2 linked regions of the Dehalococcoides mccartyi CG5 genome follow. The main gene of each other region encodes a partner of the protein of the gene in region 2 in a complex. Links are inferred from orthologs where the notes say so. Each region holds a gene or a part of one and is shown on either strand. Other genes may lie near its edges. The genes, in order: fabF and acpP.

Region 1 (15,524 bases), 220 kb from region 2 along the record:
CAGATGTAGGCATAGCCATTGGCACCGGCACTGATATAGCTATGGAAACTGGTGATATCACCCTTATTTCAGGTGATCTTTTCGGCATTACCAAAGCTATTCGTTTGAGCAAGGCAACTTTAAATACTATCCGCCAGAACCTTTTCTGGGCGTTCTTCTATAATATTATTCTGATTCCGGTAGCAGCCGGTGTACTCTACCTGTTTTTCAGCCAGAATGGCGTGCCTCAACCCCTGCGGTTCTTTCTGGGGGAATACGGCTTTTTAAACCCCATACTGGCGGCTCTGGCCATGGCTATCAGCTCTCTGACCGTAGTCGGCAACTCTCTCCGCTTGCGAAGTCTAAAACTAAGTAGCTATCCGAAGCAATAATACATACGTTATAAGTAGTGATACGTATTGAGACATTTTTGCCTGCGTGTCATACTTTTTATATGGATAATGAGCGGGCATAAAAGGAGGTATGATTATGACTCTGGAAAGATGGCAACCCGGTTGGTCACTTCGCCCCTGGCGTCCTTTCCGAGAAGTACTCAGTCCCGGCCTCTGGAACATGCTTACTAATGAACGTGACTGGCTGCCGGCAACCGAAATGGTAGAACTCAAAGACAAATATCTGATAAAAGCAGAAATGCCCGGAATAAACGAAGAGGATATTGAAGTCTCGGTATCTGATAACGTTCTCAGCATAAAAGGTGAAAAAAAGTGCGATTGCGAAATATCAGAAGAGAACTATTATTTCAGTGAGAGGAGTTACGGCAGTTTCTCACGCTCTATGACCCTGCCCAATAATACCGACCCTCAGAATATTGCTGCCACTCTGGATAATGGCATTCTGGAAATTACCATACCCAAGTCATCTGAGGCCAAACCCAAAAAAGTTTCGGTAATCAAGGCCGCCAAACCCAAAAAAACTGACCTTAATACCCAATCCATAAAACCTAAAGCCCAATCCTGACAATGGCTATACACTGCCCGCTCTAAATAATCCAAATAGAGAAAGGACTCCAATGGAAAAATCAAAAACCATAGAGCTACTCACAAAAGATATGGAAGATGAGCATGGAGCCATTATCCAATATCTGGGTCATGCATATGCTATCGGCGAAGGTGAGGTAGCTTGTGAAATAGAAGCCATTGCCCGTGAAGAAATGCGCCATCTGGACTGGCTTGCAGAAGCTATCACAACTTTGGGCGGCGAACTGAGTTTTAAACGCGGCATGATGGATATGACCGGTAAGACTGTATCTGAATGGATGCAGGCTAATGTGGGGCTTGAGAATGGGGCCATTACCCAATACCGCGAGCATATAAAACTCATTGATGACCCCAAGATTAAGCGCTTGTTAGAACGCATACTCGCAGATGAAGAATCCCATCAGGGTGATTTCAAGCATTTTGTTGAAAAAACCCTGCGCGAAAAAATGGTGGACCGCCGCGGAGATACATCTAATATTACCACTGAAAACCTGAGTTGGGGCATAAAACACGAATACACTGTTATCATCCAGTATCTGCTTCAATCTTACTCAGCTAAAAACGAAGAAACCCGAAAAGAACTTCAGGATCAGGCTATAAACGAAATGCAGCACATGGGCTGGCTGTCAGAAAAAATGATAGATAAAAAAGGCCACCCCCATCTGGAACATGATAAATTTGAAAAAACCCGTGATCATACCAAAATGCTCAAGGCAGACATAGAGTTAGAACACAAGGTAGCCGATAAATATGACCAATCTGCTGCCCAAACAAACGAAAGTGATGTCAAAGAACTTTTCCAGAAGCTGGCAACCCACGAACGTTACCACGCTGAAATATTCAAAGACCTTTTGGAATAAAAATATATTACACTTCGGAGGAACAGGCTATGTACACTGCACGTGACTATTCTGCCCTGACTGGTATTGAAGGGTTTTCTGATACCCTGCTTAAAAACCATTTTACTTTATACCAAGGTTATGTAAACAACACCAACAAACTTGCGGATACTTTAAAGGCCATGCTTGAGGAAGGTAAAACAGCTACGCCGGAATATGCTGAGCTCAAACGCCGTTTCGGGTTTGAATTTGACGGTATGCGTTTGCACGAATACTATTTTTCTAACCTTGGAAAATCTGTACCCCTATCAGAAACGGGCAAATTCTACCAGGCACTGGCAGCAGAATTCGGTAGTTACCAGCTCTGGGAAGCAGACTTTAAAGCTACCTCCGCTATGCGGGGCATAGGCTGGGTAATACTCTATAAAGACCCTCAGACCGGACGCCTGTTTAACCAGTGGATAAACGAGCATGAAGCCGGGCATCTGGCAGGTGCCACCCCGATACTGGTAATAGACGTATTTGAACATGCCTTCCTGACAGATTACGGGCTGAAACGAGCAGAATACATTGCTGCCTTTATAAAAAATATAAACTGGTCTGAGGTGGAAAAACGTTTCCTGATATAAACTTATTCTTAATATCCCAAAAAACCAAAGGGCAGTAGAAATACTGCCCTTTGGCATACACTTCTGGTATATTTTGAAACCCTAAAACGGTTATAAGTTAGTCAACCGGTATATCAGTCATATAGGATTGCACGATACCGGTTTCAGGAAACCAATAATAGACTGTTGTCCCTACCATAGCTTCGCATAGTATATAAGAATATCCATCTGCATGCCCCCATGAAATACAGGCAGATACCAGATATCCGTCTTCCATAGCCGCTTTTTGTACTCTCAGAGCAGTAGCATATTGGTCATCAGCGTAACTATATTCAGTTTGTTTATGGCTGCTTGCCCACAGTTGTAGTTTATTAAGAGACTCAAAATTTCTAAGCGGATATTTTGCCTGAATGGCTGAAAGCTCATCTTCGGTAGTTGCTAATTGCGCTTCAGATAAACTAAGCTGGTTGTTTACATCCTGAATAGTACTCTGGGCAGCAGCAAGGTCTGACTGCAATCCGGTCTTATCTGCATTAAGCCCGCTAATAGTTTCTTGCTGGGTATCAATAGTATTACTGTCATCTATATACTTATAGCCTAAAAACCCAGTGCTTATGATAGCTAATGCCAAGAAAGCCGAAAGCAGTGTAACCGGCATGTTGGTTTTTTTCTTTTGGGGTGCAGGGCTCCATACGGAAGCACCATTTGAAAATGATGATACACCTGTTTCACCCATGGGTGTTTTTGGGGCAATTTGCTCAACTGCCGCCGGCTGGGTTATTACAGTTTTGTCTTCAGTCAGTTGCATTTTCTCCTGTTTTGCACCGCATGATTTACAAAATAAATCATCATCAGACATGGCGTTTCCGCATTTTGGACAATACGACATCTTCTAACCTCTCATATTTGGATACCTTGGGTATTATAGTCTTGCGTTAGCTATAGCTGTCAAGATATTCATAATGAATATTTTCAGACCAAACCAATACTTAAATCTATAAATATATATTTGCCATTAGTTATAGCAACAACAAAAAAGCCCCCAGCATTTTAGTGCCAGGGGCTTAAATTTAGCTTTAATTTTGGCGCGCCTAGAGGGATTCGAACCCACGACCCTCGGTTCCGAAGACCGATGCTCTATCCACTGAGCTATAGGCGCAGGCCGCTTTGAAAATGGGGTGAGTGATGGGACTTGAACCCACGATCTCCAGGGCCACAACCTGGTGCCTTAACCGCTAGGCCACACTCACCAAAACCACCCGTATTATAGCCAAAACTGGCCTATCATTTCAATTTATTCTTGAAACTGGCAAATTTAGCTTTAACGCCTTTCCAGATAAGCGATAGTTACGCCCGAACCGCCCTCTCCATACTCTCCTAAACGGTAAGACTGAACAAGCGAATGCCCTTTTAGTTCATCCCAAACCAGCCCGCGGATTACACCGCCGCTTTTTCCGTGTATAATTTTTATAACCATATGCCCTGCCATGAACGCATCATTTAAGTATTGTTTAAAGGCCGGCAAGGCCTCATCAACAGTCAGGTGACGCAGGCTTATTTCATTGGGAACGTTGTCAGGGCGGCTTCGCTTCAAATTATATGGCATAAGATATCTTAGCATCATGCCCATGTGCGGGCAATATTACGGTAATGTTGCCGTATATTATCAAGTAACCGCCTTTACTTTAAACCTTCAAATGACATACTATTCCCTTATGGGTTAATAAATATACCTGCATTGAAATACTTTGCCCTAAAATAATACATATTGGTGACAAGTTGAAACCGATAAAAATTATCCCCTGTTTAGATGTCAAAGATGGCCGCGTGGTCAAAGAAATCAAGTTTACAGATATGGCCGATGCCAGAGACCCGGCTGAAGCGGCTTTTGTTTATTCCAAACAAGGGGCAGATGAGTTGGCTTTTCTGGATATAACAGCCACTATTGAAAATAGTTCTATCCATACGGATTGGGTAAAAAAGATTATATCCAAAACAAGTTTGCCCTTAATTGCGGGCGGGGGCATCAGAAACCTTCAGGATATTGAAAATCTGTTTACTCTGGGCGTAAGCAAAGTAGCGTTAAATACCATTACTCCCCAAAATCAAGAATTTATTCGTAAGGCGGTAGCCAGATTCGGCAGTGAACGGATAATAGTAGCTATAGACGGTATCAAAAATCCACCGGGAAACGGACACTCCCGTCTTGAAACTGTTATGCCGAATGGTGATGATACACACAATCTGGAACTGGTGGACTGGGCAAAACAGGTGGAAGCATTGGGGGCAGGTGCTATTTTGCTTACCAGCAAGGATACAGACGGAACCAAAGACGGTTTTGACCTGGAAATGATTAGAGCTGTAACCCGGGCAGTAAGCATACCGGTAATAGCTTCCGGGGGCGCCGGCAAGCTGGAGGATATGTATGCTGCCATAATCGAAGGCAAGGCTCAGGCTGTGCTGGCGGCTTCAGTATTTCATTCCGGCATCATAAACATATCGGAACTGAAAACATATTTGCATTCAAAAGGTATTCCGGTAAATATACCGCACAAAAAATATACATCCCCTTCTAAAAGCAAATAGTATAATATTTATAAGACATTACGGCAACCTGTTGCCGAAGATAACGGGCGCTGTTACAATGAATAAAAACCTTACACCGAGGATGAATTTGATAAAACAAGACGGGCGCGAAGTAGAACGTGAAAAATTAGCCATTTTACGTGTTTTGGCCAGTTGCCAGACTCCTGTTGGCAGCAAGATTATTGCCCGCCGACTGAAGAATGAATACGGTATTGACCTTTCAGAGCGGGCAGTCCGTTATCACCTGATATTGCTTGATGAAAGAAATATGAGCTGCAAAATAAGCCGCCGTGACGGCAGAAGCATTACCCAGCTTGGTCTTGAGGAACTGGGGAATGCCATGGTCACTGACAAAGTAGGTTTTGTAATCGACAAGATTGAACGTCTGGCCTATATGACGGATTTTGATTTAGACAACCTTAGCGGTATGGTGCCGGTGAATATATCCTTCTTTGCCAAGGACCAATTCAAACCGGCACTTCGGGCTATGGCACAGGCATACAAAGCCAATTTATGTGTAAGTGATCTGGTTTGCATTGCACATGAAGGGGACAAGATTTCGGATATTACCGTCCCCGAAGGACAGGTTGCCTTTGCTACTGTCTGTTCCATTGTAATAAACGGCACGCTTCTCAAGGCCGGTATCCCTATGGATTCACGTTTCGGGGGCACTCTGCAGTTCCATCAGCACAAACCCTGGCGCTTTACAGACATGATTTATTATACAGGGTCATCGCTGGACCCGTCTGAAATATTTATTGCCAGCCGAATGACCAGTGTTTCAGAGGTAGCCCGAAGGGGTGAGGGTAAAGTATTATGTAATTTCCGTGAAATACCCGCCGTAAGCCTGCCGCTGGCTGAAAAGATAATAGCCAAGCTGAAAAATGCGGGGATTAACGGGGTATTGGTGATAGGTGAAGCCGGTAAATCCATCTGTGAGATGCCGGTAGGCCTGAACAAGGTGGGTATGATAATGATGGGCGGGCTTAACCCGGTAGCCTCGGCGGTAGAAAGTAATATACCGGCCGCCAGCCATGCCATGAGCGGCTTGGTACCTTACAGCAGTTTTACAAGCTACTGGGAGGCGGCGGGGCTTAAGAAACCTGTTTAAACAAACACTATCTGTAAGGGTACTGTTTTTATAAATACAACCCGTTTACAGCACTAAACCTGTGAAGCTATTTCACTGGATAGTACCCCGTCAGCATATACTTTAGCCAGCTTCACTCGCGAAATAGTATTAGTCGGCTTTTCTGTAAATTTGCCATATACCCGTATATAGTCAGGGGTATAGCCAAACCAAAGACCATCTTTCATTTTGTTCTCCCAGAGTACTTCCTTTTCCAAATCCCTGCTCTGGTGACGATACTCCAAACTGGCATTTTTGGCCGCAAGCATCATCCCAGACAGACGTGTTTTTATTACCACAGGGTCTACTTTATCCGTCAGCTGTGATGCCATTGTACCCGGACGCTCGGAATACGGGAAAGGATGCACCCGTGCAAAACCTGCCTGCTCCACATATTTCAAGCTACATGCAAAATCTTCATCGGTTTCTCCAGGAAAACCTACTATCATATCGGTAGTGACAGCCACATCCGGAATCTGCCTGCGGATAGCTTCCAATGTACGGGTATAGTCCGTCAGACTGTAAGGGCGATTCATTAAACCCAGGATGCGGTCACTGCCGCTTTGCAGAGCCATATGAAAATGGTTACACAATCTCCGGTTTTTCCAGAGAGCTAAAAGCGGAAGGGTTATTTCGTTTGGCTGAAGAGAAGACAACCGCAGGCGAGGTATTCTGGTACGTTCCAGTATAGCTTCAATCAGCCCTGCCAGATTAAACCCGCTGGATGTATACTCACCTATTTCCGTGCCGGTAAGCACAATTTCTTGATACCCTTCAGCCTGTCTCAAGTTTATTTCGCTGATTATGTCATCCACCCCGCGGCAGTTTTTATACCGCCTTACAAAAGGTACTATGCAGTATGTACAAAAGTTATCACACCCGTCCTGTATCTTTATAAAACTGCGGGTTCTGCCTTTTTCATATAAAGCCGAAGCGCTGTTTTCAAGAGGGAAAAGCCTGATAATATTATTAACAATATCCGTTTTCTGCCGGTTATCCAGTATCAGATTAGCATCAGGGCAACTTATTTCATTTCCCCCATTTTCAGCATAACAGCCTGTCAGGCAAATAAAGCCGCTTGGATTGTGACGGCGGGCAATCCGCATCTGATAGCGGGCCTTTCGGTCTGCCACATGGGTGACTGTACAGGTATTCAAGATATAAATATCCCAATTATCCTGCGGGCTTACCAAATGGTAACCCGCCTGTGCGAATTCACGCCCCATAGCCTCTGTTTCGGCCTGATTAAGTTTACACCCCAGCGTATCTAAAGCTATATTAAACATCAAACCAGATTATACCAAAGCCTTTCTAAACTTGCAGTTAAAATATGCCTGTGTTATAAATAGCCAACTTAACAACCGAGGTGAACAGATGACTGATAACCAGCCCCAAAACAGGGTTGTCATAACCGGTATCGGTATTGTCAGCCCTCTTGGACTTGATACCCAAACCACCTGGGAAGGCCTGATAAACGGGCGTTCAGGTATAGACCATATCAGCCTTTTTGACGCATCAAATTTGGCTGTCCGCTTTGGCGGAGAGGTAAAGGATTTTGACCCGGCAAACTATATATCCCGCAAGGATATCCGCCGGATGGACCGTTTTGCTCAGCTGGCCGTAGCTGCCGGTAAACAGGCACTGGAAAATTCAGGCTTAACCGTAGACGAAAGCACCAGTCAGGATATTGGCGTAATTGTCGGCAGCGGCATAGGCGGGCTTTCGGTTCTCTTTGAACAGATTAAAGTATTTCTGGAACAGGGGCCGGACAGAGTCAGCCCCTTTTTAGTACCGATGATGATTGCAGACATGGCCGGTGCCCAAGTGTCTATCCAGCTGGGTCTTAAAGGGTCTAATTTCTGTACCACATCTGCCTGTTCTTCCGGTTCAGATGCCATAGGTACAGCTTTTGAAAAAATACGTTTCGGTTCTGCCAAAATCGTTCTGGCAGGCGGCGCCGAATCCATAATGAACCCGGTAGGTTTTGCCGGTTTCTCAGCTCTAAAAGCCCTTTCCACCCGCAATGAAGACCCCCAGACAGCTTCACGCCCGTTTGATGCCAACCGTGACGGGTTTGTTATTTCGGAGGGTGCGGCTATTCTGGTACTGGAAGAGTTGCAGACCGCTAAGGCCCGCGGGGCAAATATTATTGCCGAGATAATAGGCTACGGCGGTTCATCAGACGCTTTTCATATCACCCAGCCGGTGGAATCCGGAGTTGAAGCCGCACGCGCCATAAATATCGCCCTTAAAACAGCCGGTATCAAGCCGGAGGCGGTGGATTATATTAATGCCCACGGCACTTCCACCCCGCTTAATGACAAGATGGAAACCAATGCTATAAAGGTGGCTTTCGGAGAACATGCCCGAAAACTTGCCATCAGTTCCACAAAATCCATGCTGGGGCATCTTATCGGCGGGGCAGGTGCTATCGAAGCATCCATATGCGCCCTGACTATCAAAAACGGCATTATCCCTCCAACTATAAACTACACCACGCCTGATCCGGAATGTGATCTGGATTACACTCCCAACACCGCCCGTAAAGCTAAAGTAAAGGTTGCCCTTAATAATTCCTTTGGTTTCGGCGGGCATAATTCAGTGCTTATCCTCAGGGAAATGGGCAATGAAAATATTGGCTAATTGCCTCTGGAAGCTAAAACCGGCTCTTCCGGAGGAAACTGGCCAGAACTTTCCTTATCCGCCCCTGATTAGCCGTTTGCTTTATAACCGGGGCATTACAACCATTGAAGCGGCTGACCTGTTTCTTTCGCCAGACAAGCGTTTAAATCATGACCCGTTTTTATTTCCTGATATGGAAATGGCTGTCAGCCGCATTTACAAAGCCTTGCTGGCAGGCGAAAAGATAGTAGTCTATGGGGATTTTGATGCTGACGGGCTGACGGCTACGGCAGTTTTAACTACCGGCATTGCCCGTTTGGGCGGAAATGTAACACCATATATACCCCACCGCATTACCGAGGGTTACGGCTTAAAAATATCCGCCCTTGAGAAACACCGCGCAGAAGGTGTTTCTCTTGTTATCAGCACTGACTGCGGCATTACCGCCATACCTGAAATCAAACGAGCAAACAAAATAGGGCTGGACGTGATAGTCACAGACCACCACACCCCGCTGGACGAACTGCCGCCTGCATATGCCATTATAAACCCCAAAATGCCCTGCTCAACCTACCCCTGTAAAGAGCTTGCCGGAGTTGGGGTGGCTTATAAACTTATACAGGCTTTGTACCGCAACCTAGGGCGGGAGGATGAAGCCAAAGATTTACTGGATTTGGTAGCCATAGGCACGGTTGCGGATATTGTACCCATTCTGGATGAAAACCGTTATCTGGTAAAGGAGGGGGTAAAACTTCTGAATGCAGAACCCCGCCCCGGCCTAATAGAAATGGCCCAGCTTAGCCGCTTGCATCTGGGGGAAATAGAGCCGGAAAGCATTTCATGGATAATGGCACCCCGCCTGAATGCGGCCGGACGGCTGGAACACGCTATGGCCGGATACAAACTGCTTACCGCCACTACTATAAGTGATTCTCAGGAACTGGCACTCTGGCTGGAAAACAAAAATACCGAACGCCAGCAACTAACCGTTCGTTTTGTAGAAAAAGCCAGAGCTATGCTTGATACCCAGTTCCCGCCTGCTCTGCTCATATTCAGTGATGCCGAATGCCCTCAAGGTATCAGCGGACTGGTGGCAGGCAGGCTTTCAGATGAATACTACCGCCCGTCTATTGTCATCAAGACCAATGCTGATTCTGCTACCGGCAGTTGCCGCAGCATACCGGATTTCAATATTATTCAGGCGCTCAACCACTTTGCCCACCTGTTCAGCCATTTTGGCGGACATGCCCAAGCGGCAGGTTTCACATTGCCCATAGAAAATCTGGATGCGTTTGTACAAGGCATTTCCGCTTACGCCGAAGAAATCCTTAGCGGTATGGAATTAAAGCCGTTTATAGATATTGATATTGACACAGACTTAAGCCTGCTCTGCCCGGCCACTTTGCGCGAACTTGAGCGTCTGGCTCCATTCGGAGAGGCAAACCCGAAGCCTGTTTTCCTCAGCCGCGGGCTGAATATTACTGATTACCGGTCAATGGGCAGTAATAACGAACACCTAAAACTACGTATAAAACACAAAGGCCGTTTCTGGGACGGGGTGGCATTCCGCCAAGCCAAAGAACTAAGCAGTTTTCTCCAATCCCCGGTGGATATAGTGTATAATCTTGAACTGGATAAATGGTGCGGAACAGACACCCTCCGCCTGAAGATAATTGACATGGCACCCTCAGGTACCAAGATTTAGTAAAAAGGTGAGCAAATGAACAGCTTGATAATGGTTATAATTGCACTCATTGCCGCATATTTTATCGGCTCTACGCCTGCCCCGTATCTGGCAGGACGGATTTTTAAAAAAATAGATATCCGCACCGTAGGCTCAAAAAACATGGGCTCTATGAACGTTTTTTATAATGTGGGTTTCTGGCCGGGTATTCTGGTACTGACAACGGATATCGGCAAAGGTGCTCTGGCTATGGCTGTTGCCAACTGGCTGGGTGAAGGATTGGGTATCCAGATGCTATGTGCTCTGATGGCCATTGCAGGGCACAATTACCCTGTCTGGCTTAAATTCAAGGGCGGCAAGGGTGGAGCAACCGCTATCGGTATTCTAGCCTACATGATGCCTGAGGGCATTCCCATATATATAGCCTGTTTTCTTATCCTGATGGCTATTACCCGTTTCCCCACCCTGAGTTACGGCATCTCTTTTATCAGCTTTATACTGGTGGCATGGCTGGGGCAACATGATATGGGCAAAGTACTTTTCTCCCTACTGGTAGTTATGATACCCATACTCATGTACATACCCCGCATGAAAGAGATAAAAAACAAGGCCGGCTCCGGCAATGCCAAGCGGGCTATCTTTCGCAGAAACCTTAAAGAGAGACTTTAGTTTAGTCTTCCACAAGACAGCTGAAGCAAATGAAGAATATTCCGCTTTTATTAATGAATATTCTGAAAAAGCGAAGATAATACCAAGAGTAATAAAAACCTTGCAGACGCATTTCAATCAAATCTGCAAGGTTAATTTATCAAAGCAGTTTAGACTTGGGTTACCCCGAATGCCTCGGTTTAAGTTATTTTATCCGTTTGTTTTTGCTTTCTAAGGCGGTAAATAAAAAGCGGAACGGCTACGGCCATAAGTATCAGACCCACTACCTGAGCCTGTTCCAGACCTAAAGCAAAATCATCATTCACCCGTACAAAACCAATAGCAACTCTCCATGCGGCATACAGGCTGATATAAAGCAGGAAAAGCTGGCCGTCAGGCCGCAATTTCTTGGCGATGAACAAACTGAAGGTAAGAAGACACAACAAAAAGATAATTTCATAAGCTTGGGTAGGTGCTACCTCCACCCCGTAAGGGGCGGCCGTGGCGGGGTTGGTATAAATTACGCTGCAACCAGTACCACCAAATTCCCCGTAACAGCAACCATTCAGCAAACATCCCACTCTGCCTATAGCCTGCCCCAGCAGTATGCCGGGTACAGCCACATCCAGCAAATAACCCAGATTGAAGTGAGAATATCTACTGTAAATCCACAGGCCTATTGTGGCACCTATAATAGCTCCGAATATGGTCAGACCTTCGCCGCTAAATATAGCTCCGGGATTAAGGCTGTAATATTCCCAAGCATCTATAACATGCAGAAGCTTTGCAAAGACAATGCCGGAAGGAATAGCGATAATAGCCGCAGTCAGCACGGTATCATACGAAATATTCGCCCCGCGTTTAATCCGCCAGAATATCCATGAAACCAGTGCCACCACACCCAGTGCCATCATGATGCCATACCACTTAACCACCAGCGAACCTATGCTGAAGGCTACCGGGTCTACATTTATTTCAAACATAATTACCTGTCCTGTTTCAATTTAAAAAGAGGCGTGACCTAATTAAAATTATACCTTAACAAATTCGTCATCACAAACAGGTTTTGCCAAGGCATCTTTCCAGCACTGTTTTTGCCCCGTTTTTATCCAGCGGTTTATTGTTATTTCCGCATTTGGGGGACTGGACACAGCTGGGGCAGCCATCTACGCAGGTACATTTATCAATAAGGTTACGGGCAGTTTCCCAAAGCTGGTCAATAATCTCGTACCCTTTTTCGGCAATGCCCACCCCGCCGGGATGCCCGTCATAGATGAATATTGCCGAAGTACCCGTATCCGGGTGAAGGGGGGTGGAAACACCCCCGATATCACTGCGGTCACACAAGGCAAACAAAGGCAAAAGCCCAATAAGGGCATGTTCGGCAGCGTGGATAGCCCCGTGAAAATCCATTTTATATTTTTCCATAATACGGACTGTTTCAGCCGGCAGTTTAAACCAAACCGCTATAGTGGGAAAGGTTTGAGGCGGCAAATCCAGCTGCTCTTCACTCAATATCTGCTCGGTAAACTGGGCTTTGCGTCTGTAACCTGTTACCGTTAGAGTAACGTCTACTTTGCCCAGATATACACTGATATCCCCCACCAGTTTGTTTTTCAACACTTCACGTATACTTATTTCGGTAAGGTCATGGGTAACCGTATAGTATTCCAGTTTTTTCTTCTCCAGCAAGGCTACCTGTGAATTCAGATCAAAACTGCTTACCAGATAGCTTTCACCCTGATGCAGGTAAACTGCCCCCGGATAGGTCTGCAGAAAGGCTGTTTGGTAGTCCAGCGTTTCAATAATTTGTCCGCTCTGCGCATCTACCAGACAAAAATCCTTGCCCGAAGCTGAACGGATACTGACATCTCTGGCAGGATAAGAAATATCTGCTGATATATAATAATTGCCCCGCCGCTTGTTAAGTACTCTTTCTTCGGAGAGTATTTCCAGTTCTTCAGCCAGATTTTCTCCGAAAATATCTGTTTCGGATTCATTTAAGGGCATTTCCCAAGCAGCACATAACAGGTGGGCTTTATATATATACGGATTTTCAGGATTTATAAAAGTACTTTCAAAACCGCTGTTAAACAACCTTTCAGGGTTATTCATATAGTACTGGTCAAGCGGGTTATCCAGCCCCAGCAAAAATGAAAGAGAGTGGCCGCACCTTCTGCCGCTGCGCCCCGCCTGCTGGAAAGTGCTGGAAATACTGCCCGGAAAACCGGTCAGTATGCTAGCCCCAAGGTCACCGATATCCACCCCCAGTTCCAGTGCATTGGTGGAAACCGCCCCCAGCAATTTACCTGAGAAAAGTTCTTTTTCTATTTTGCGGCGGTCTTCGGCAGTATATCCTCCCCGATATGGCTTGATAAGGTCGGCAAATTCGGGTTTTATGGCTATCAGGCGGTCACGCGAATATTTATAAATAAGCTCGGTAAGCCGTTTAGTACGAGCAAAATCCAGCGTGCGGATTTCGTGGCTGACCAACTCACTTAAAAGAAACGCGGACTCCGAGTTGGCACTATGACGCATCCCGTTAGCGGGGTCAATAATAGGCGGATTCCAAAAAATAAAATCCTTTTCTGCTCTGGGAGCACCGTCATTATCCACCACTGAAAAAGGCAGTCCGGTCAAACTTTGGGCGTGAGTGCCGGGACTGGCAATAGTAGCTGAACTGAGAATAAACTTCGGTGAACTGCCATAGTAACTGCAAATACGCCGAAGCCGCCTTATGATATTTGCCAGATGCGAACCAAATACCCCACGGTAGATGTGGGCTTCGTCTATAACCACATATTCCAGATGACGTAAAAAACGGCTCCATTTCTGGTGGGACGGCAATATGGACACATGAAGCATATCCGGGTTGGAAAGTATAATCCTTGCCTGCAAACGGATATCCGAACGGTTACGGTTCGGGGTATCACCGTCATACACATCCATCTCTTCAGCCAAAAGCAGCGATGGCACCGCAAATGATTTCAGGCTTCGCAACTGGTCCTGCGCCAAAGCCTTTGTGGGGTAAAGATATAGGGCTCTGGCATTCGGGTCCGATACCAGTTTTTCAAGTACCGGCAGGTTATAGCACAAACTTTTGCCGCTGGCCGCCGGGGTAGCCACAATTATGTTTTTACCCTGCCGGCAAAGATTTACTGCGGTTGCCTGGTGGGTATATAACGGCAAAATTCGTTTTTTCCTAAGGCGGGCATCTATCTGGGGTAAAAGCGGGGCATCTGGTTTAGCATATTCCGCCGGGCGGTATGGCAAGCGTTCAATGTGGGCTATCTGCTCCTGATAATCAGGCAGAGATGCAATATAGGCCAAAAACTCGGTAGTTTCCAAGAGATATCACCTTAAACTGCCATTATTTCAATCTCAAAATCACGGATAACCACATCAAATCCGCCATCGGTTACAAAAGCCAAAGCTTTATTTAGTAACTGGTCGGCTACTATGGCACTGTTACTTATGCAGCTTATACCTATAACCGCCGTCTTCCAGCTATCCATCTCTTCTACTTCGGCTACGGAAATATTAAAACGGCTTCGCAACTGCCTGATCAGGGGTTGAACAAGCTGGCGTTTACCCTTCAGAGAGGTGTTTTCTGGCAGATCCAGCCATAATCTGAGTATACCTGAGTGCAAGCTAAAGAACTCCTTTTTACAAGGCTCTCAAATGAATATACCCTGCCCACTATATTACGTCAAGTAAATGCTTGCCGAAATGTGGTATATTATACCTAAATATAGTGCATTTGTTTTACAATATAGCCACGCTGTGATATAATTTTGACTTTGAATTAAGTAGAATAATATAAGGGGAATAAGTTTGGACAAACAGGAAAAATCTCTGATCATTAATGAATTCAAGAAGAGCGAATCCGATACTGGCTCTACTGAAGTGCAGGTAGCTTTGCTCACTGCCCGTATCCACCAGTTAACCACCCATATGATAGCCAATAAACACGATTTTCATACCAAGAGAAGCCTGCTTACTCTGGTTGGCCGCCGCCGCCGCTTGCTTTCATACATGCGCAACAGCAATGGGGCCGGTTATCAGGAGCTTATTGCCAATCTTGGCCTTAGAAAATAGTTTTTGCCAAAGGCAAATAACCCCGTAAGGAGATTACGTTATTGATAACTGCCAACTCATTTGAACGAACTATCGGCGGCAGGAAACTTGTTATTGAGAGCGGGAAACTTGCCCGTCTTGCAGATGCCGCGATTACTATCCGCTATGCGGATACTGAATTACTGGTAACACTTTGTTCTGCCAAGAAACCTCGCGAAGGGGTAGATTTTCTCCCCCTGACTATAGATTACGAAGAGCGGATGTATGCCGCCGGCAAAATCCCCGGCGGGTTTATCCGCCGTGAAGGCCGCCCCAGTGAACAGGCTATTTTGGCTGGGCGACTGACTGACAGAC
Region 2 (15,394 bases):
TTCAGTTGGAAAGTAAGCTGGGGCAGGGAACCAGATTTATAATAGATTTGCCTGTGAAAAACAGCAAAATACCCCAAAGGAAACCTTCCAAGGTGGTGGTGGTTAAGGTGAATGCTAAGACCCGTGCAAAGCCGCCGAAATCTTTGCCTCAAAATCCGCCTGACTAAGTGTAAAAAACGCCAGTACTTTATTCCGCCCGGTATGCCCGTGGCATATTTCTATTTCGGCTTTAGGGGTATCAAGCAGGTCACTTAAGTAGTCTATCAGCTCCTTGTTAGCCTTGCCTTTCTCCGGCTGAGCGGCTATCTTTAGTTTGAGTAGACCATTCTCATAACCTGCCAGTTCATTTTTTCGGGCAGAAGGGATTATTTTAAGATTTACTTTAAACGGGCTTTCCTTTGGTGGCATATTAAACCTTCTAAAGGTAATATAATACTATGATTAATAACCTAGATTATAAACTAACTGATCTGGCAGGGGAAATAGGGCTGCTGCTTATCAAGCATAAACTCAGTTTGGGAGTGGTGGAATCTGCTACCGGAGGGCTTGTTTCAAACGCAATTACCAATATACCCGGTTGTTCAGCCTATTTTCCGGGTTCGGTTACCAGCTACTCCAATGGTATTAAGCAAAGTTTGCTGGGGGTGTCTGCCCGGACGCTTTCAGAACAGGGTGCGGTCAGCCCGGAAACCGCCTGTCAGATGGCTCTGGGGGGGAGGCAGTTACTTGGAACAGATATCTGCTTGTCTGATACGGGGATTGCCGGGCCTGGGGGTGAAACCCCTTGCAAGCCGGTGGGGCTTTTTTATCTGGGGCTGTCCACACTGAAGGGTGTCAGGGCATTTGAACACCATTTTACAGGCAGCCGTGAAGAGATAAAATATCAGGCAGCTGTGGCTGCTCTGGATATGCTGAGGGGATATTTGAAAGACATGTCCGGTGGATAACCAGTCCTGTACCCAGCCGGTAGTGACTGCTTTTTTGATAAAAGGCGGCAAGGTGCTTTTATTTAAACGCAGCCAGAGAGTGGGCAGTTACCGCGGTTGCTGGGCGGCTATATCCGGCCACATGGATACAGCACCGCTGGAACAGGTCTATACCGAAATCACCGAAGAAACAGGCTATGAACCCGAAGATTTGGTACTTCTTAAAGAAGGACAGGTATTTGAATACCATGATACCGTACTGGGTATCTGCTGGCAGATACACCCGTTCCTGTTTCATTTAAAGGTAAACAGACAACCCCAAATGGATTGGGAGCATGTAAGTTTTTGCTGGGTTTTTCCAGCTGAAATAGCTTCACTTTCCACCGTTCCCCTGCTTAAAGAGGCCTTTGAAAGCCTGAGCTGATAAAAGGGTGCGTTGTTCCGTTTTACTGCAGGGTGTTATACTGGCGGATATAAACTAGTTTAGAAATGGAGTCAGTGTTCATGCAAAGAGGTGATGGCCGCAACTTTAACCAGCTAAGGCCGATAACAATTACACCCGGTTTCCAGAGCTTTGCCGAGGGTTCGGTTTTGATAGAGCAGGGTAAGACAAGGGTAATCTGTTCGGTCAGTATGGAAGACAGAGTTCCCCAGTTTTTGCGTAATAGCGGTACAGGCTGGGTCACGGCTGAATATTCCATGTTGCCCCGTTCCACGGTTACCCGTACCCAAAGAGATTCGTCTGCAGGCAAGATATCCGGCAGGAGTCAGGAAATACAGCGCCTTATAGGCCGCTCCCTGCGTTCCTGTGTAGATATGGCGGCTTTGGGCGAGAGGTCTTTTATTGTAGACTGTGACGTTATTCAGGCAGATGCCGGCACCCGCACCGCTTCCATAACCGGTTCTTATATAGCCCTGTATCTGGCGTTTAAAAAAATGGTAGATATGGGTATTCTTTCCAAAATGCCCTTTACTTCTCAGGTAGCGGCGGTCAGTGTCAGTATTTTTAAAGGCAATATTGTGCTTGACCCCTGTTATGACGAAGATTTTCAGGCTGAAGTGGATTTTAATCTGGTCATGAATGACCGGGGTGAGTTTGTGGAAATACAGGGTACGGCTGAAGGCAAGGCCTTCTCCCGTGATACCCTTGATCAGGTACTCAAACTGGGCGAAGCCGGTATCAGACAGCTTTTTGATATTCAGAAGGGTATTACCCAGCCTCAGCTTTAGCCGATTAAATAGCAGATATTAAAGAGGGGGGCTTTACGCCCCCCTTAAACTATATTCGGGGAATAGATACATAAAGGTATCCTATCCCCTTATCTGCCCGCTACCGTAGACTATCCATTTGTAGCTGGTTATCTCTTTAAGCCCCATCGGGCCGCGGGCATGCATCTTTTGGGTGCTTATACCCAGTTCCGCTCCCAGCCCGAATTGCGAGCCATCTGTAAAGCGGGTGGAGGCATTTACCATAACTGCGGCCGCATCTACTTCGTTAAGGAAACGCTGTGAAGAAGTATAGTTCTGGGTAACTATGCTTTCCGTATGCCCTGAGCCGTATCTGGCAATATGGGAAAGGGCTTCATCCAGACTGTCTACCACTTTCACCGCCGCAATCAGTGCCAGAAATTCCTTGCCCCAGTCATCCGGGGTGGCGGGTATGAGCTTACAACCGAAGGTGTTTTCCAGTATTTTCAAGGCGGCCTCATCTGCCCGTATTTCCACTCCGGCCTTGCTCCATTCGGCGGCGACGGCAGGCAGGAAAACAGGTGCTATATCTTTGTGCACCAGCAGGGTGTCCATGGCGTTGCAGACGGTGGGACGCTGTACTTTGGAGTTGTAAGCTATATTTACCGCATCAGTTACTTTGGCATCGGCATCTACATAAACATGCACTACCCCTATGCCGCCGGCAACCACCGGTATAAAAGAGTTTTGTTTAACATAACTAATAAGTCCGGCTCCGCCTCTGGGTATCACCAAATCTATCTGATCTGAAAGCTTGAGCAGGTGGTTTACCAGATTACGGTCAGTATTTTCTATAAACTGGACAGCTTCTTTGGGTAATCCTGCCTGTTCAACCGCCTGTCGGATAAGCTTAGCCAGAATGGTATTTGAATGGATAGTTTCCTTGCCGCCTCGCAGAATAACCGCATTTCCGGCTTTCAGGCACAAACTGGCAATATCCACTGTAACGTTGGGGCGGCTTTCGTAAATAGCCGCAATCACGCCCAGCGGTACCCGTTTTTTACCGATAATCAGCCCGTTGGGCATGGTGTTCATATCAAATATTTCACCCACCGGGTCTGGCAGGGCGGCGATAGCGAATGTATCTTTGGCAATTCCCTCCAGACGGCTCTGGTCTATAATCAGGCGGTCAAGCATGGCGGGGAGCATACCTGAAGCTTTGGCTTCGTTCTGGTCTTTCAAATTGGCTTCCAGTATGGCAGGCCCGTTATCCAGCAGGCAACGGGCAATATTTTTAAGGGCGGCGTCTTTTTGGGCAGATGAAGCATAGCTTAAAGGGCGGGAAGCGGCTCTGGCTAAACGGGCTTTTTCTTCTATTTCCAGCAGTGCTTTTTCCATCATTTCTCCTTTAAGCCATGGTAATACACAAATATTAAACTTTAAGCTTAGAAATGGCAAGATCAAAATTATTGTTTGACCCTCTTGACCATTACCTAAGGTAATGGTTTATCATGGTGTTATGGAAAAACTACACACAGTTGGTGAACTCTCCAAAATGGCAGGGGTGAGTATACGCACTCTGCATTTTTATGATGTTAACGGTTTACTGAAACCCCACAGTTATACTGCCGCCGGATACAGGCTGTATGGCAGGGAAGAGGCTTTGCGTCTTCAGCAGGTATTATTTTACCGTGAGCTGGGGTTTTCGCTGGAAGGCATAAAACTGCTGGTTGATGAACCGGGTACAAGCCTTCTTGAAAACCTGCGCCGGCAGAGCGGTTTGCTACAGGATAAGGGAAAACAGCTGGAAGATTTGCAGAAGACCATTCAAAAAACTATATCCAGTCTGGAAGGGAAAATAGAGATGGAAATAAACGAATATTATCAGGGGCTTTCGCAGGAGAAGATTGATTACTACCGCAGTGAAGCCCGCCGCAGGTATGGAGAAGAAACAGTTAGGCGTTCAGAAGAGATGGTAGTAAAAATGGGCAAAACCAAAATGGCAGAGCTTCAGGCCCAAGGGCAAACCATATTTGAGAAGATGGCTAAAAATATACCTAACGGCCCTGCCCACCGGGAGTCACAAGAACTGATAAACAAATGGCGGATATGGCTGGGAAACTTTGCTCATTACACAGATGAAGGTTTGCTGGGTCTAGCCAGAAGCTACCGTGATGACCCGGAATTCAAGGCATTTTTTGACAAGATTCATCCTGAACTGGCCGCTTTTATTGCGGATGCGGCCGGGGTGTATTTTAAAAAGTCTACTTGATGCAACCGGGATATGCGGTACAAACAAAGGGCTGAAGAATATTCTTCAGCCCTTTCCGGTTTCAAGGATTGGATGGGAAAGGATACTAAATACCAGCAGGGTAAATAATTTTTTGATTTTCCCATTTTAGGTTTTGAAAGAGTTATGATAAAGATATTGAAGACCGAATTGAATATTACGGAGGAGAGCCATGGAAGGAGTCAAATCCCGCTGGATAAGTATAGCTGTTATTGCACTTCTGGTGGTGGTTACCGGATTTAATACCGCTATGCTTTTTCAGAAATCTGACCAGCTTAGTCAGGCTGAAACCAAGATAGATTCTTTAACCCAAAGTTTGGCTTCACTTAGTGGCCTTGGCGGCGATATTGCCGGCCTGCAGCAAGACCTTTCAACTGTCCAAAGCCAGCTTCAGCAGGTAAATACAGACCTTACCTGTCATGCTTGTGCGGTTTCGGATGTGGTCAGTCTGATTGAACCGGCTATAGTGCGGGTAGATGTAAGCGGCCGGAACTTTTCTGCCTCCGGCTCCGGCACTATTATTGATAAACGGGGTTATATACTGACCAATTACCATGTTATTGAAGGGGCAACCACTATCAGGGTAACCCTGATGAGCGGTGCTATATATTCGGCCAGTGTGGTAGGCAGTGATACGGGCCGGGATGTGGCTTTGCTGCTTATGAGTGCTACTAGCGGCCAGGAATTTCCTACTGTTACTTTGGCCACTATGGCTGATATCAAAGTGGGTATGGACGTGGTGGCGGCCGGGTTCCCTTTAGGGACTGATTTGGCTGGTCCGGCTACTTTTACCAAAGGTATTGTTTCGGCTATGCGTACCTATGAAGGTTATCTGTATGTTCAGACAGATGCAGCCGTAAACCCCGGCAACTCCGGCGGTTGCATGGTGAATATGGATGGACTTATGATAGGTATACCCTCTGCCGGGATAGTACCCTATGGTGAGGACATAGAAGATATTAATCTGGTAATACCGGTTAGTGATATTATCAGTTTTCTTGCTTTATACATATAAGGCTGAAAAATTTATAAATGAACATCCCTTTCCCAATATGCCCGAAGAAGCTATTATTATATATTAGATAATCTAAAGGAGGAGCAGGTATGACTACCGCCCAGAAATGGATAGGAGTATTACTCAGTTTGGTACTGATAGGGGTAAGTGCGTTTAACACTATTCTCCTGCTTGACCAGAAAGACCAGTTGCAGACTGCCCAGGGGCAGATCTCGTCTCTGCAAAGCCAGCTTAGTCAAGCCGGTACGGATATAAATACGCTTAAGAGCCAGCTGACGGCAGTAAACGGGCATTTAGCTACTTTGGATGGGCAAATCGGCGAGCTTTTAAAACTTTCTACGGCACAAGTGGATGCTATTGCCTCTGTTATGGCGTCGGTGGTGTACATAGAAGTAGATTATTATGACCGGTCTACCGGTGAAAGAGGTACTGTTTCCGGTTCAGGGACTATTATGGATAGCCGCGGCTATATACTTACTAACCGCCATGTGGTGGAAAACGCCACCAATGTGACCGTAATCTTGCCCAATAAACAAGTTTATACGGCTGAGGATTTCTGGATAGATGATTTTATGGATGTGGCCGTAGTTAAAATAAAGGCAAACGGTCTGCAGGCGGCATCTTTCGGTGACCCAAGCACCCTTAAAATGGGTGATACTGTTGTTGCTCTTGGTTATCCGTTAAGCATATCTCCCACTGATGGCGGTATGACGGTCACTGCCGGTATCGTAAGTAATCTGGAGAACTGGTTTTTTATAGATGAAACGCCTTATTTTGACGTAATCCAGACAGATGCGGCTATAAATCCGGGCAATTCCGGCGGGCCTATGATAAACCTCACAGGTGAAATTATCGGTATAAATAGTGCCGGTATTTTAGATGCCCAAAATATGGGTTTTGCTATAAATGTGGCTACCGCCGAGCAGATTTATGAAAGCTTGGTAGCAGACGGCAGCGTCAGTCATCCGTATCTGGGGATAGATGTTGATGACTATTATGATGATATACCGGGATTTAGCGGTGCTACCGAATCAAACGGGGTTGAGGTGTTGGATGTTGAACACGGCAGCCCGGCAGACCTTGCCGGTTTGAGGGATGGTGACGTTATTTACCAGTTTGACGGAAAGGCAGTCACCTCTTTTTCAGACCTGCTCAGAATTCTCTGGAGGATGGAATCAGGTGAGACGGTAGTTTTGCAGATAAAGAGGGGTGGAGTTGAGAGGACTATAACAATATTCCTTGAAGACCGCCCGTCATCCTCATACTTCTTTTAGTTTATAAATAATTGGTTATTAAAAAGCCCGGTGCTGTTTCTAAAACGTGCCGGGCTTTTTTTGACCGCGTTTGTTATGCAGGTTTCCCAGTGAACCACGCCCGTTAACCAGATAACGGTATTTGGGAAGTTTGCGTCCGGGTGGGGTAGTCAGGCTGATTACCACGCTGCCTTTACGCCCGTCTTCAGCCTCAAAAATATATTCAGCCGGTTTTAGCTCTTTAGAGGAGGTTATCTCTCCCCACCACTTGGCGGATGTATATTGGCTGGAGTTGGTTTCCATGAGGTTATACTGGACATCTGCCAGTGGTTTGTCCACATCTTTAAGGTAAATATGACCCAAGCCGCTGGTGTATTTAATGCTCACTGGGTTTTAAGCAGGCTCATGCCCTGAAAGAGATAGAAATGGCGTGAGGGCATGCCGTAAACGGCCTTGTTCAGCTTCTTTTTAAGGGTGCAGCGCCCTTGTTTTCCATCCTCGGTGCGGATAGAGTAACCACCACCGTCAGCTACTTTGTGGTATTCAGTGAAGACCAGTTCTCCCCACCAGCGGGAATCAGAATTATCCTGAAAGGTATATTCTACCTCTCCTATCAACTGGTCTCCCTGGTATATATTGCCCAGTGCCATGACCTACCTCCGTTAAATTACCACCAGATTATTGCGGTGTATTACTTCAGGGCCTTGGTTGCCCCCTAAAACGGCGTTTAGTTCCTGTGAGTGAAGGCCTTTTATTTTGGAAATATCATCTGAAGAGTAATTGGTTATGCCATAACCCAGCCGTTTTCCGTGGCTGTCGGTAAGCTTTACAATATCACCCCGCCCGAATTTGCCTTCGGCCTGTTGCACTCCGGCAGCCAGCAGGCTTTTCTGGTTTTCTCTTAGTGCTTTGGCTGCCCCGTCATCTACACAGATGCTGCCGCGGGTGCAAAGCCCGCTCATCATCCAGCGCTGGCGGCTATCCGGCTTGTGCAGTGAAGGTATAAAACGGGTACCTTCATTTTCACCATTCGCCAGTTTGAGAATAATATCCGGTATATGCCCGTCTGCAATAATGGCGGTTACCCCTGAAGATGTGGCCAGTCTGGCGGCTTCCAGTTTGGTTACCATTCCGCCTGTACCCAGCTTGTTTGAGCTGCCGGCGGCCAGTTGCTCCAGTTCTTCGGTAATCTCTTTGACCTCGGTTATCAAGGTAGCTTCAGGGTGGAGAGTAGGGTCTGAGGTGTAAAGCCCGCGGATATTGGTCAGTATCAGCAGTAAATCAGCCTCTATCAGGTTGGCTACCATGGCCGACAGATTGTCATTATCCCCAAATTTGGCTTGCTGGATTTCATCTATTGCTACCACGTCATTTTCATTGACAATGGTTATAATTCCCAGTTCCATCAAAGCCAGCAGGGTATTTCGGGCGTTGAGGTAACCCGAACGGTCAGACAGGTCACTTTTGGTCAGCAGACCTTGGGCAACCGTCAGCCCGTGAGGACTGAATAACTGGTCATAATAATTCATAAGCTGGCTCTGGCCTATGGCGGCCAGCACTTGTTTAAAAGGAACATCTTTCGGAATGTGGCGGATACCCATTTTAGAGCGTCCGGCGGCAATAGCCCCCGAAGAAACTATAACTATCTCAGTACCCAGGCGGGTCAGTTCGGCTATCTGTCGGCACAGGTCAGCCATGCGCTCATGGTCAAGCTTGCCTGTGCCGCCGGTGAGCAGACTGGTGCCCAACTTTATTACAACCCGTTTATAACAATTTTCGTTCATAAATAAGTCATTATAGCAAGCAAGTTAAGCCAGAACAAGGATTACCCCGTATATATTGCACCTGACTTGAGGGCGGGTGCTTTCGGTGATACAATTTCCAAACGGGGCTACCTCTAACGGTAAGCCCCTAAATGTGTTTGGAGAATATATTGAACCTTATCGGTTTGTTGCCTCTAATAGACCAAAGTCCTTCATTTAACAGTCTGTTTGAATCTTTAGACAGGGGTGAAGCTGATATTTCTGTTTTAGATGCGGGGAGGGGTTTCAGTTTGGCGGCGGTATACCGCAAGCTTAAATGCCCCATGCTGGTTATCACTTCACAGCCGGAGCGGGCCAGGGAACTACTGGAACAGATAGCCGCTTACAGCGGGGAAGAGCCGGGGTTTTTGCCTGACCCCAGCCTGTTGCCTTACCAGAGGGCTGTTTCAGACCGTAATTCCTCACTGGAAAAAATGCGTCTGGCAGGCATTTTGGGCGGTTTTATCCGGAGTGGAGATGCCCGGATAATAGTTACAGCTGTGCCGGCTCTGCTTCAGCGGTATATATCCCCCAAAGTATTTGAGCAGTCTTTTGTGCAGGTCTGGACGGGATTGGAAACAGAACCCCAGAATCTTATTTGCCGTTTTCAGCAACTGGGATACCGTCAGGAAAGCATAGTAGAAATGCCGGGAACATATTCACATCGGGGCGGGATACTGGATATCTTCCCCCATACCGAAGATAACCCGGTAAGGCTGGAATTTTTCGGCAATACGCTGGAAAGTTTGCGTAATTTTGACCCTCAAAGCCAGCGTTCGGGAAAGCAAGTAAACGAGCTTACCATCAGCCCCGCAAGTGAAATTTTTCATCTGGGGCAGTTGCCCCGTCAAGAGCTTAAAAACAAGCTGGATGCTTTGCTCACTGATAACCTTAATCCTGAATTCAGCCGCACTCTGTCGGCAGATATAAACCACTTGCAGGAGGGTTTAAAACCGGAATACCCGGAATTTTTTGCCCCTCTTTTCAATACCTCAAGCATACTTGATTATCTGCCGGCGGATGCTCTGGTAGTGCTGGATGAGCCTGCCTCTATAGAGCAGGCGGCTTTTCATCTGGATAACGAAGCCGAAGAACTGCGCTCAGATCGTCTGTCACAAGGTGAGCTTCCTTCCGTTTATCCCCGCCCGTATTTCAGCTGGGCAGAGATATCTGAAATGTTGAAAACCAAAAAGAGGCTTATTATGGCCTCTTTCGGGCGGGAGAGTGAGTCTCTGAAGCTGGAGTTTGCTTCTCCGGATAATTATGTGGGGCGTTTAACCAGTTTGTATGAGAAACTGCCGGAACTGAAAGGGCACGCAGGCAGGGTGGTTATAGTCAGCCATCAGGCCGCCCGTTTGACCGAGCTTCTGGCGGAAGAGGGTATTTCCACAAATGTTCAAACAGATATTTTGAAACCCCCTCCGTCTGCCAGTCTAAGCCTTGTTCAAGGGATATTGGGTGCGGGCTGGAGTTTAAGCGGTAGCTTGCACGTATTTACCGATGCCGAACTTTTTGGTTTTGTAAAACAGCGGCGTTTGCCCTCCAAACGTCCGGTTGCCCGCAAGGGAGTGGTGCTGGACATAAAGCCGGGTGAATTTGTGGTGCATATAGACCACGGGGTAGCCCTGTTCAGCGGGGTCAGCCATATGAACCGTGACGGCATGGATAAAGAATACCTGATACTCCAGTATGCCGGCGGCGACAAACTCTATGTACCCACAGACCAGATGGACAGGGTAAACCGTTTTATAGGCAGTGGGGATGAACCCCCGTCTTTGCACCGGCTGGGTACTCAGGAATGGCAAAGGGCTAAAGAAAAGGCCAGTGAATCCGCGGAAGAGACTGCCCGTGAGCTCCTTGAGATTTACGCCAAACGTGAACTGGCCAGCGGCTATGCTTTTTCGGCAGACACCGTCTGGCAACAGGAGATGGAAGCATCGTTCTCCTATGTGGAAACACCTGACCAGCTGAAGGCCCTGTACGATGTCAAAGAAGACATGGAAAAACCCCGCCCTATGGACAGGCTTATACTGGGGGATGTGGGCTACGGTAAAACCGAGGTAGCTATAAGGGCGGCTTTCAAAGCGGTTATGGACGGCAAACAGGTAGCAGTTTTAGTGCCTACTACTGTGCTTGCCCAGCAGCATTACACTACTTTTCGTGAGCGGCTGGCCACTTTTCCGGTAAAAGTAGAGGTGCTAAGCCGATTCCGCAGCCAGTCCGAACAGAAAGAAGTGGTTGAAAATCTGGAAAAAGGCGAGGTGGATATCTGCATAGGTACTCACCGCCTGCTTCAGGCAGATATAAAGTTTAAAGACTTGGGATTAGTAGTTATAGATGAAGAGCAACGCTTCGGGGTAGCCCACAAGGAATTTTTCAAGAAACTGCGTGCCCAGGTAGATGTGCTTACCCTTAGCGCTACCCCCATACCCCGTACTTTGCACATGTCTATGGTGGGAGTGCGGGATATGAGTATTATCGAAACTCCGCCCGGTGAACGCCTGCCTATAAAGACCGTAGTAGCCGCTTTTGATGAACGGCTGATACGTGAAGCTATACTGCGGGAAATGGAAAGAAACGGGCAGGTATTTTTTGTGAATAACCGGGTGATGGGCATAAATTTGCTGGCAGAACGTATCCAGCAGCTTGTTCCCGAAGCCCGCATAGGTATCGGGCACGGGCAGATGGCTGAAGAAAAACTGGCGGCCGTAATGGCTGATTTTGTGCGGCATGAACTGGATGTGCTGGTATGTACCACCATAATAGAATCCGGGGTGGATGTGCCGAATGCCAATACCCTTATCATAAACCGGGCAGACCGCTTCGGGCTTACCCAGCTTTACCAGTTGCGGGGAAGGGTGGGGCGGAGTTCCCAGCTGGCATATGCCTATTTCCTGTATGAAAAAGAAAAACGCCTTAGCGGCGATGCTGAGAAACGCCTGAAAACTATCTATGAGGCAGCTGAACTGGGGGCAGGCTACGGCATTGCTATGAAAGACTTGGAGATACGGGGTGCGGGAACACTGCTTGGGGTAAAACAGTCAGGGTATATAAATTCAGTCGGTTTCAATCTGTATACCCAGATGCTGTCAGAGGCTGTGGCCGGGCTGAAAGCTACGGGCAGCGGGCTTTCAAAAGAGGAAATACGCCTCAAGAACATGCCTGCCCCCAAGCTGGATTTACCTCTGGATGCATTTATACCCGAATATTATATTCAGGATCTGGATCTCAGGCTTTCCATCTACCAGCAGTTATCGGCTTTAACCAGTCTGGCAGGAGTTCAGGAAAAAGAAAAGGAACTGGCAGACCGGTTCGGGGCAATGCCGCCGGAACTTGAAAACCTGCTTTATTCAATCCGTCTGCGTCTGCTGGCTAAAAAAGCCCACGTGGATACTATAGTAACCGAAGGCAGCCAGATAGTGGTGCGGATGCTGGGCGGGCTGATAATAAACAAGTCTTTGCTTGAACCGCTTCGGGCAGGGGTTATCGCAGGGCGTAATCAGGTGGCTATAGAGTTTAAAAAAATTGGTGATAAATGGAAAGAGGTACTGGAAGAGGTAATCTGGCGATTGGGGTAGGCAGGGTTTAAAATGAATAAAATTTATGATATTATTCAAAATATTCAAATATCCTCTGTCAGGAGATTCAGATGAAAATTTTACTCCTTTACCCACGTTATCCCGACACATTCTGGAGCTTCAAGCATGCCTTAAAGTTTGTTTCTAAAAAAGCCTCTTTTCCGCCGTTGGGTCTTCTGACTCTTGCCGCCATGCTGCCGGATGGCTGGCAAAAGAAACTGGTAGACCTTAATATTGAAAACCTGACGGATAAAGATATACTGGCGGCAGATTACGTCTTTATAAGCGCTATGGCAGTTCAGCAAAAATCCGCCCACGAATGTATAGACCGCTGCCATGCTCTGGGTAAAAAAGTAGTGGCCGGAGGGCCTTACTTTACGGCTGAGGCTGAAACCCTGAAGGGCATAGACCATTTGTTGCTGGGGGAAGTGGAAAACTCTCTGGCAGGTTTTGTGCGTGATTTGGAAGAGGGAAAAGCGGCAGCGGTATACCCCGAAAAAGAAAAGTCAGACCTTACCCGAACACCCATACCCCTCTGGAAGCTGGTAAAGTCAAAAGAATATTCCTCCATGAGCCTTCAGTATTCGCGGGGTTGCCCGTTTAACTGTGAGTTTTGTGATATTGTAGTCCTAAACGGCCGTGTTCCCCGTTCAAAAGACCGTGTGCAGGTTCTGGCTGAACTTAATGCCCTGTACCAGTCCGGCTGGCGTTCGGGAGTTTTCTTTGTAGATGACAACTTTATAGGCAACAAAAATAAACTCAAGGCCGACATATTGCCGGCAGTCATAGCCTGGCAGAAACGAAAGGGTTACCCCTTTTCATTTAATACCGAGGTTTCTATAAATCTGGCAGACGATGATGAACTGCTTCACCTGATGGTAGAAGCAGGCTTTGATACCGTATTTGTGGGAGTGGAAACACCCAATGCCGAAAGTTTAGCGGAATGTTCCAAGCACCAGAATGCCAATAGGGATATGCTGGTTTCAATTGAGAAAATCCAGCAGGCCGGTATTCAGGTTCAGGGCGGTTTCATACTGGGTTTTGACAGTGACCCGGCTTCTATTTTCCGTGCCCAGATAAATTTCATTCAGCAAAGCGGCATTGTGACTGCCATGGTCGGGCTTTTAAATGCCCCCAGAGGCACCCGTTTGTGGAACAGGCTTAAGAAGGAAAAACGTCTGCTGGAAGATTTTCGGGGAGATAATACAGATTGCAGTTTGAACTTTGTACCCCGCATGAAGACCGAAGTGCTTATAAACGGTTATAACCGGGTGCTCTCAGCCATATATGCCCCCCGCGAATATTACCAGCGGGTAGCTGTACTTATATCGAGATATCATCCCAAACCCAAAGGGCGGGTGAAACCGGTATCAGCCCAGAGGCTAAGGGCATTTATGCGGTCTGTGTGGCATCTGGGTATTGTGGACAACAGCCGGAAGTATTATTGGCGGTTGTTGGGCTCTACCCTGATAAAAAATCCCAAGGCATTTCCTCTGGCAGTTACCCTATCCATTTACGGCTATCATTTCCGCAAAGTTTTAGAACGTTATACGGGGTGCAAGTTCGGGCAGGACACCGCCTGAGGGCTGTCTCAATCTAAATCTGACCTATATATAGGCTCTTTTAGGGGGAGTAAAACGTCTTAGCCGTCTGGCAGGGCAGGGGTTACCCCTTAGGCTTGGTCTTTTTCAGGTAACAACCCACTATACCGTTTACCCGTTTTTAACGGCAAACATCTTGGTATCCGAAATTTCAGAGTATCAGCTGTAACAGGCAATAAAATGCCCGGACCGGATTTCGGCTATAAATTTAAAAACTGTTTGAATCTGGTGGTATTAGAGGCGGTATTAGCTGTCTTTTATGCCTTTGGACTTCAAGTAGTCCACTACAGCCTGCACCGTCTTTAATTTTTCAGCGTCAGTATCAGGTATCTCAAACTTGGTTTCGGGAGTACCGAATTCGGTCTCCAGTGCCATTATAAGTTCTACCTGATCCAGAGAATCTGCCCCCAGGTCATCTGCAAAACTGGCAGTAAGCACCACATCTTTTTCTTCGGCGCCCAACTGCTCAACACTAACTTTTTTTACTCTTTCAAAAACCGTTGCCACTACTTCACTCCTCCCGTTGGTTTGCTGTATCTGCCAGAGCTTTGCTGACAGAACTGAGAACCCCGTTTATAAATCTGGCAGAAGAGTTGCCCCCAAATGATTTGGCAAGTTCAACTGCTTCGTTGATAGCTACTTTAACCGGTACATCATTTTCATGGATAATTTCAAAAATAGCCAGCCGGAGTACATTCCGGTCAATATATGAAAGCTGTTCCACCGGCCAGGCAGAGGCAAACTGGCGGATATTTTCATCCAGTAAGTCCTTGTGCTTGACTACGGCATTTGTCAGCCTGAAAATAAACTCTACGTTTTCTTCAGTCTGGGGGTTTTCGGTTAAAAGGCGTTTTAAAACATCCTCGGCATTATGCCCTGCCAGGTCTTGTTCGTACAGAGCCTGAAGGACTATTTCACGTGCTTTGCGTCTGCTGGTCGTCACTTTTTACTCGCTTATATTATAGACATACCGCCGTCCAGGCAAATTACCTGTCCGGTAATGTATTTGGCATCTTCTTGTGCCAAGTATAATGCACAGGCGGCTATATCTTCCACTGTGCCAAGTTTTTGCATGGGTATTCGGGCTGTTATAGCCTGTCTTTGTTCGTCAGACAGGGCTGCGGTCATATCGGTTTCTATAAAACCGGGTGCTATGGAATTGACAGTAATATTGCGGCTGGCCACTTCTTTAGCCAAAGAATAGCTGAATCCCAGAATGCCGGCTTTGGCGGCGGCATAATTGGCCTGCCCCGGGTTGCCCTTCAGACCGACTATGGAACTGAGGTTTATTATCCGTCCCCAGCGGTTTTTCAGCATCTGGCGGAGGGCGGCCTTGGAACACAAAAAAACACTCTTTAAGTTGGTTTGTATTACACTGTCCCAGTCTTCTTCGGACAGACGCATGGTCAACTGGTCACGGGTTATGCCGGCATTGTTTACCAGTATATCCACTCCGCCAAAGGCTTCCTGACTGGCTTTGAAAAGGGCTTCTACCCCGCTACTTTGGCTTACATCAGCCTGAACGAATATGGCCTGTCCGTCCTGAGAACGTATCTGAGAGGCCGTTTCTTCACCATTGGGAGACAGACTGTTTACTACCACTTTTGCCCCTGCTTCGGCGAACCGCAAAGCTATGGCTTTGCCTATGCCCCTGCCGGAGCCGGTAATCAGGGCTACTTTGCCATTTAAACCAAGCATGTTACCCATTATACGCTAAAATTCTGGATAGAAGCGGCATCAT

The links.
Region 1: the proteins of acpP (region 2) and fabF are in contact, whole or in part, in a solved structure (PDB 6OKG), measured with the Escherichia coli proteins. The link is inferred for Dehalococcoides mccartyi CG5 from one-to-one orthologs.

Annotation. Positions count from the first base shown.
Region 1 is NZ_CP006951.1:758,995-774,518, forward strand. Bases 6,654-9,647 are described here. They hold fabF (beta-ketoacyl-ACP synthase II), read left to right. Parts: upstream 6,654-7,513; coding sequence 7,514-8,782; downstream 8,783-9,647. Other genes in these bases: mtaB (tRNA (N(6)-L-threonylcarbamoyladenosine(37)-C(2))-methylthiotransferase MtaB), read right to left, coding at 6,654-7,425; recJ (single-stranded-DNA-specific exonuclease RecJ), read left to right, coding at 8,766-9,647. Also shown: X794_RS04015 (heavy metal translocating P-type ATPase), read left to right, coding at 1-371; X794_RS04020 (Hsp20/alpha crystallin family protein), read left to right, coding at 469-957; X794_RS04025 (ferritin-like domain-containing protein), read left to right, coding at 1,010-1,837; X794_RS04030 (superoxide dismutase), read left to right, coding at 1,867-2,445; X794_RS04035 (zinc-ribbon domain-containing protein), read right to left, coding at 2,543-3,313; X794_RS04050 (Smr/MutS family protein), read right to left, coding at 3,746-4,030; imidazole glycerol phosphate synthase subunit HisF, read left to right, coding at 4,204-5,010; X794_RS04060 (DUF128 domain-containing protein), read left to right, coding at 5,069-6,121; more of mtaB, read right to left, coding at 6,175-6,653; more of recJ, read left to right, coding at 9,648-10,466; X794_RS04080 (glycerol-3-phosphate acyltransferase), read left to right, coding at 10,482-11,114; X794_RS04085 (prolipoprotein diacylglyceryl transferase), read right to left, coding at 11,294-12,076; X794_RS04090 (DEAD/DEAH box helicase), read right to left, coding at 12,147-14,441; X794_RS04095 (DUF503 domain-containing protein), read right to left, coding at 14,453-14,743; rpsO (30S ribosomal protein S15), read left to right, coding at 14,922-15,191; X794_RS04105 (polyribonucleotide nucleotidyltransferase), read left to right, coding at 15,233-15,524. UniProt on the Escherichia coli protein: Involved in the type II fatty acid elongation cycle. Catalyzes the elongation of a wide range of acyl-ACP by the addition of two carbons from malonyl-ACP to an acyl acceptor.
Region 2 is NZ_CP006951.1:985,263-1,000,656, reverse strand. The notes cover bases 12,531-15,394. They hold acpP (acyl carrier protein), read right to left. Parts: upstream 14,161-15,394; coding sequence 13,900-14,160; downstream 12,531-13,899. Other genes in these bases: fabD (ACP S-malonyltransferase), read right to left, coding at 15,360-15,394; fabG (3-oxoacyl-[acyl-carrier-protein] reductase), read right to left, coding at 14,608-15,360; nusB (transcription antitermination factor NusB), read right to left, coding at 14,165-14,596; X794_RS05220 (B12-binding domain-containing radical SAM protein), read left to right, coding at 12,531-13,635. Outside these bases: X794_RS05285 (PAS domain-containing sensor histidine kinase), read left to right, coding at 1-167; X794_RS05280 (DUF167 domain-containing protein), read right to left, coding at 115-408; X794_RS05275 (CinA family protein), read left to right, coding at 438-947; X794_RS05270 (NUDIX domain-containing protein), read left to right, coding at 940-1,350; rph (ribonuclease PH), read left to right, coding at 1,431-2,156; X794_RS05260 (glutamate-5-semialdehyde dehydrogenase), read right to left, coding at 2,238-3,512; X794_RS05255 (MerR family transcriptional regulator), read left to right, coding at 3,616-4,386; X794_RS05250 (S1C family serine protease), read left to right, coding at 4,577-5,419; X794_RS05245 (trypsin-like peptidase domain-containing protein), read left to right, coding at 5,509-6,693; X794_RS05240 (hypothetical protein), read right to left, coding at 6,733-7,059; X794_RS05235 (hypothetical protein), read right to left, coding at 7,056-7,322; proB (glutamate 5-kinase), read right to left, coding at 7,335-8,456; mfd (transcription-repair coupling factor), read left to right, coding at 8,606-12,052; more of X794_RS05220, read left to right, coding at 12,124-12,530. UniProt on the Escherichia coli protein: Carrier of the growing fatty acid chain in fatty acid biosynthesis.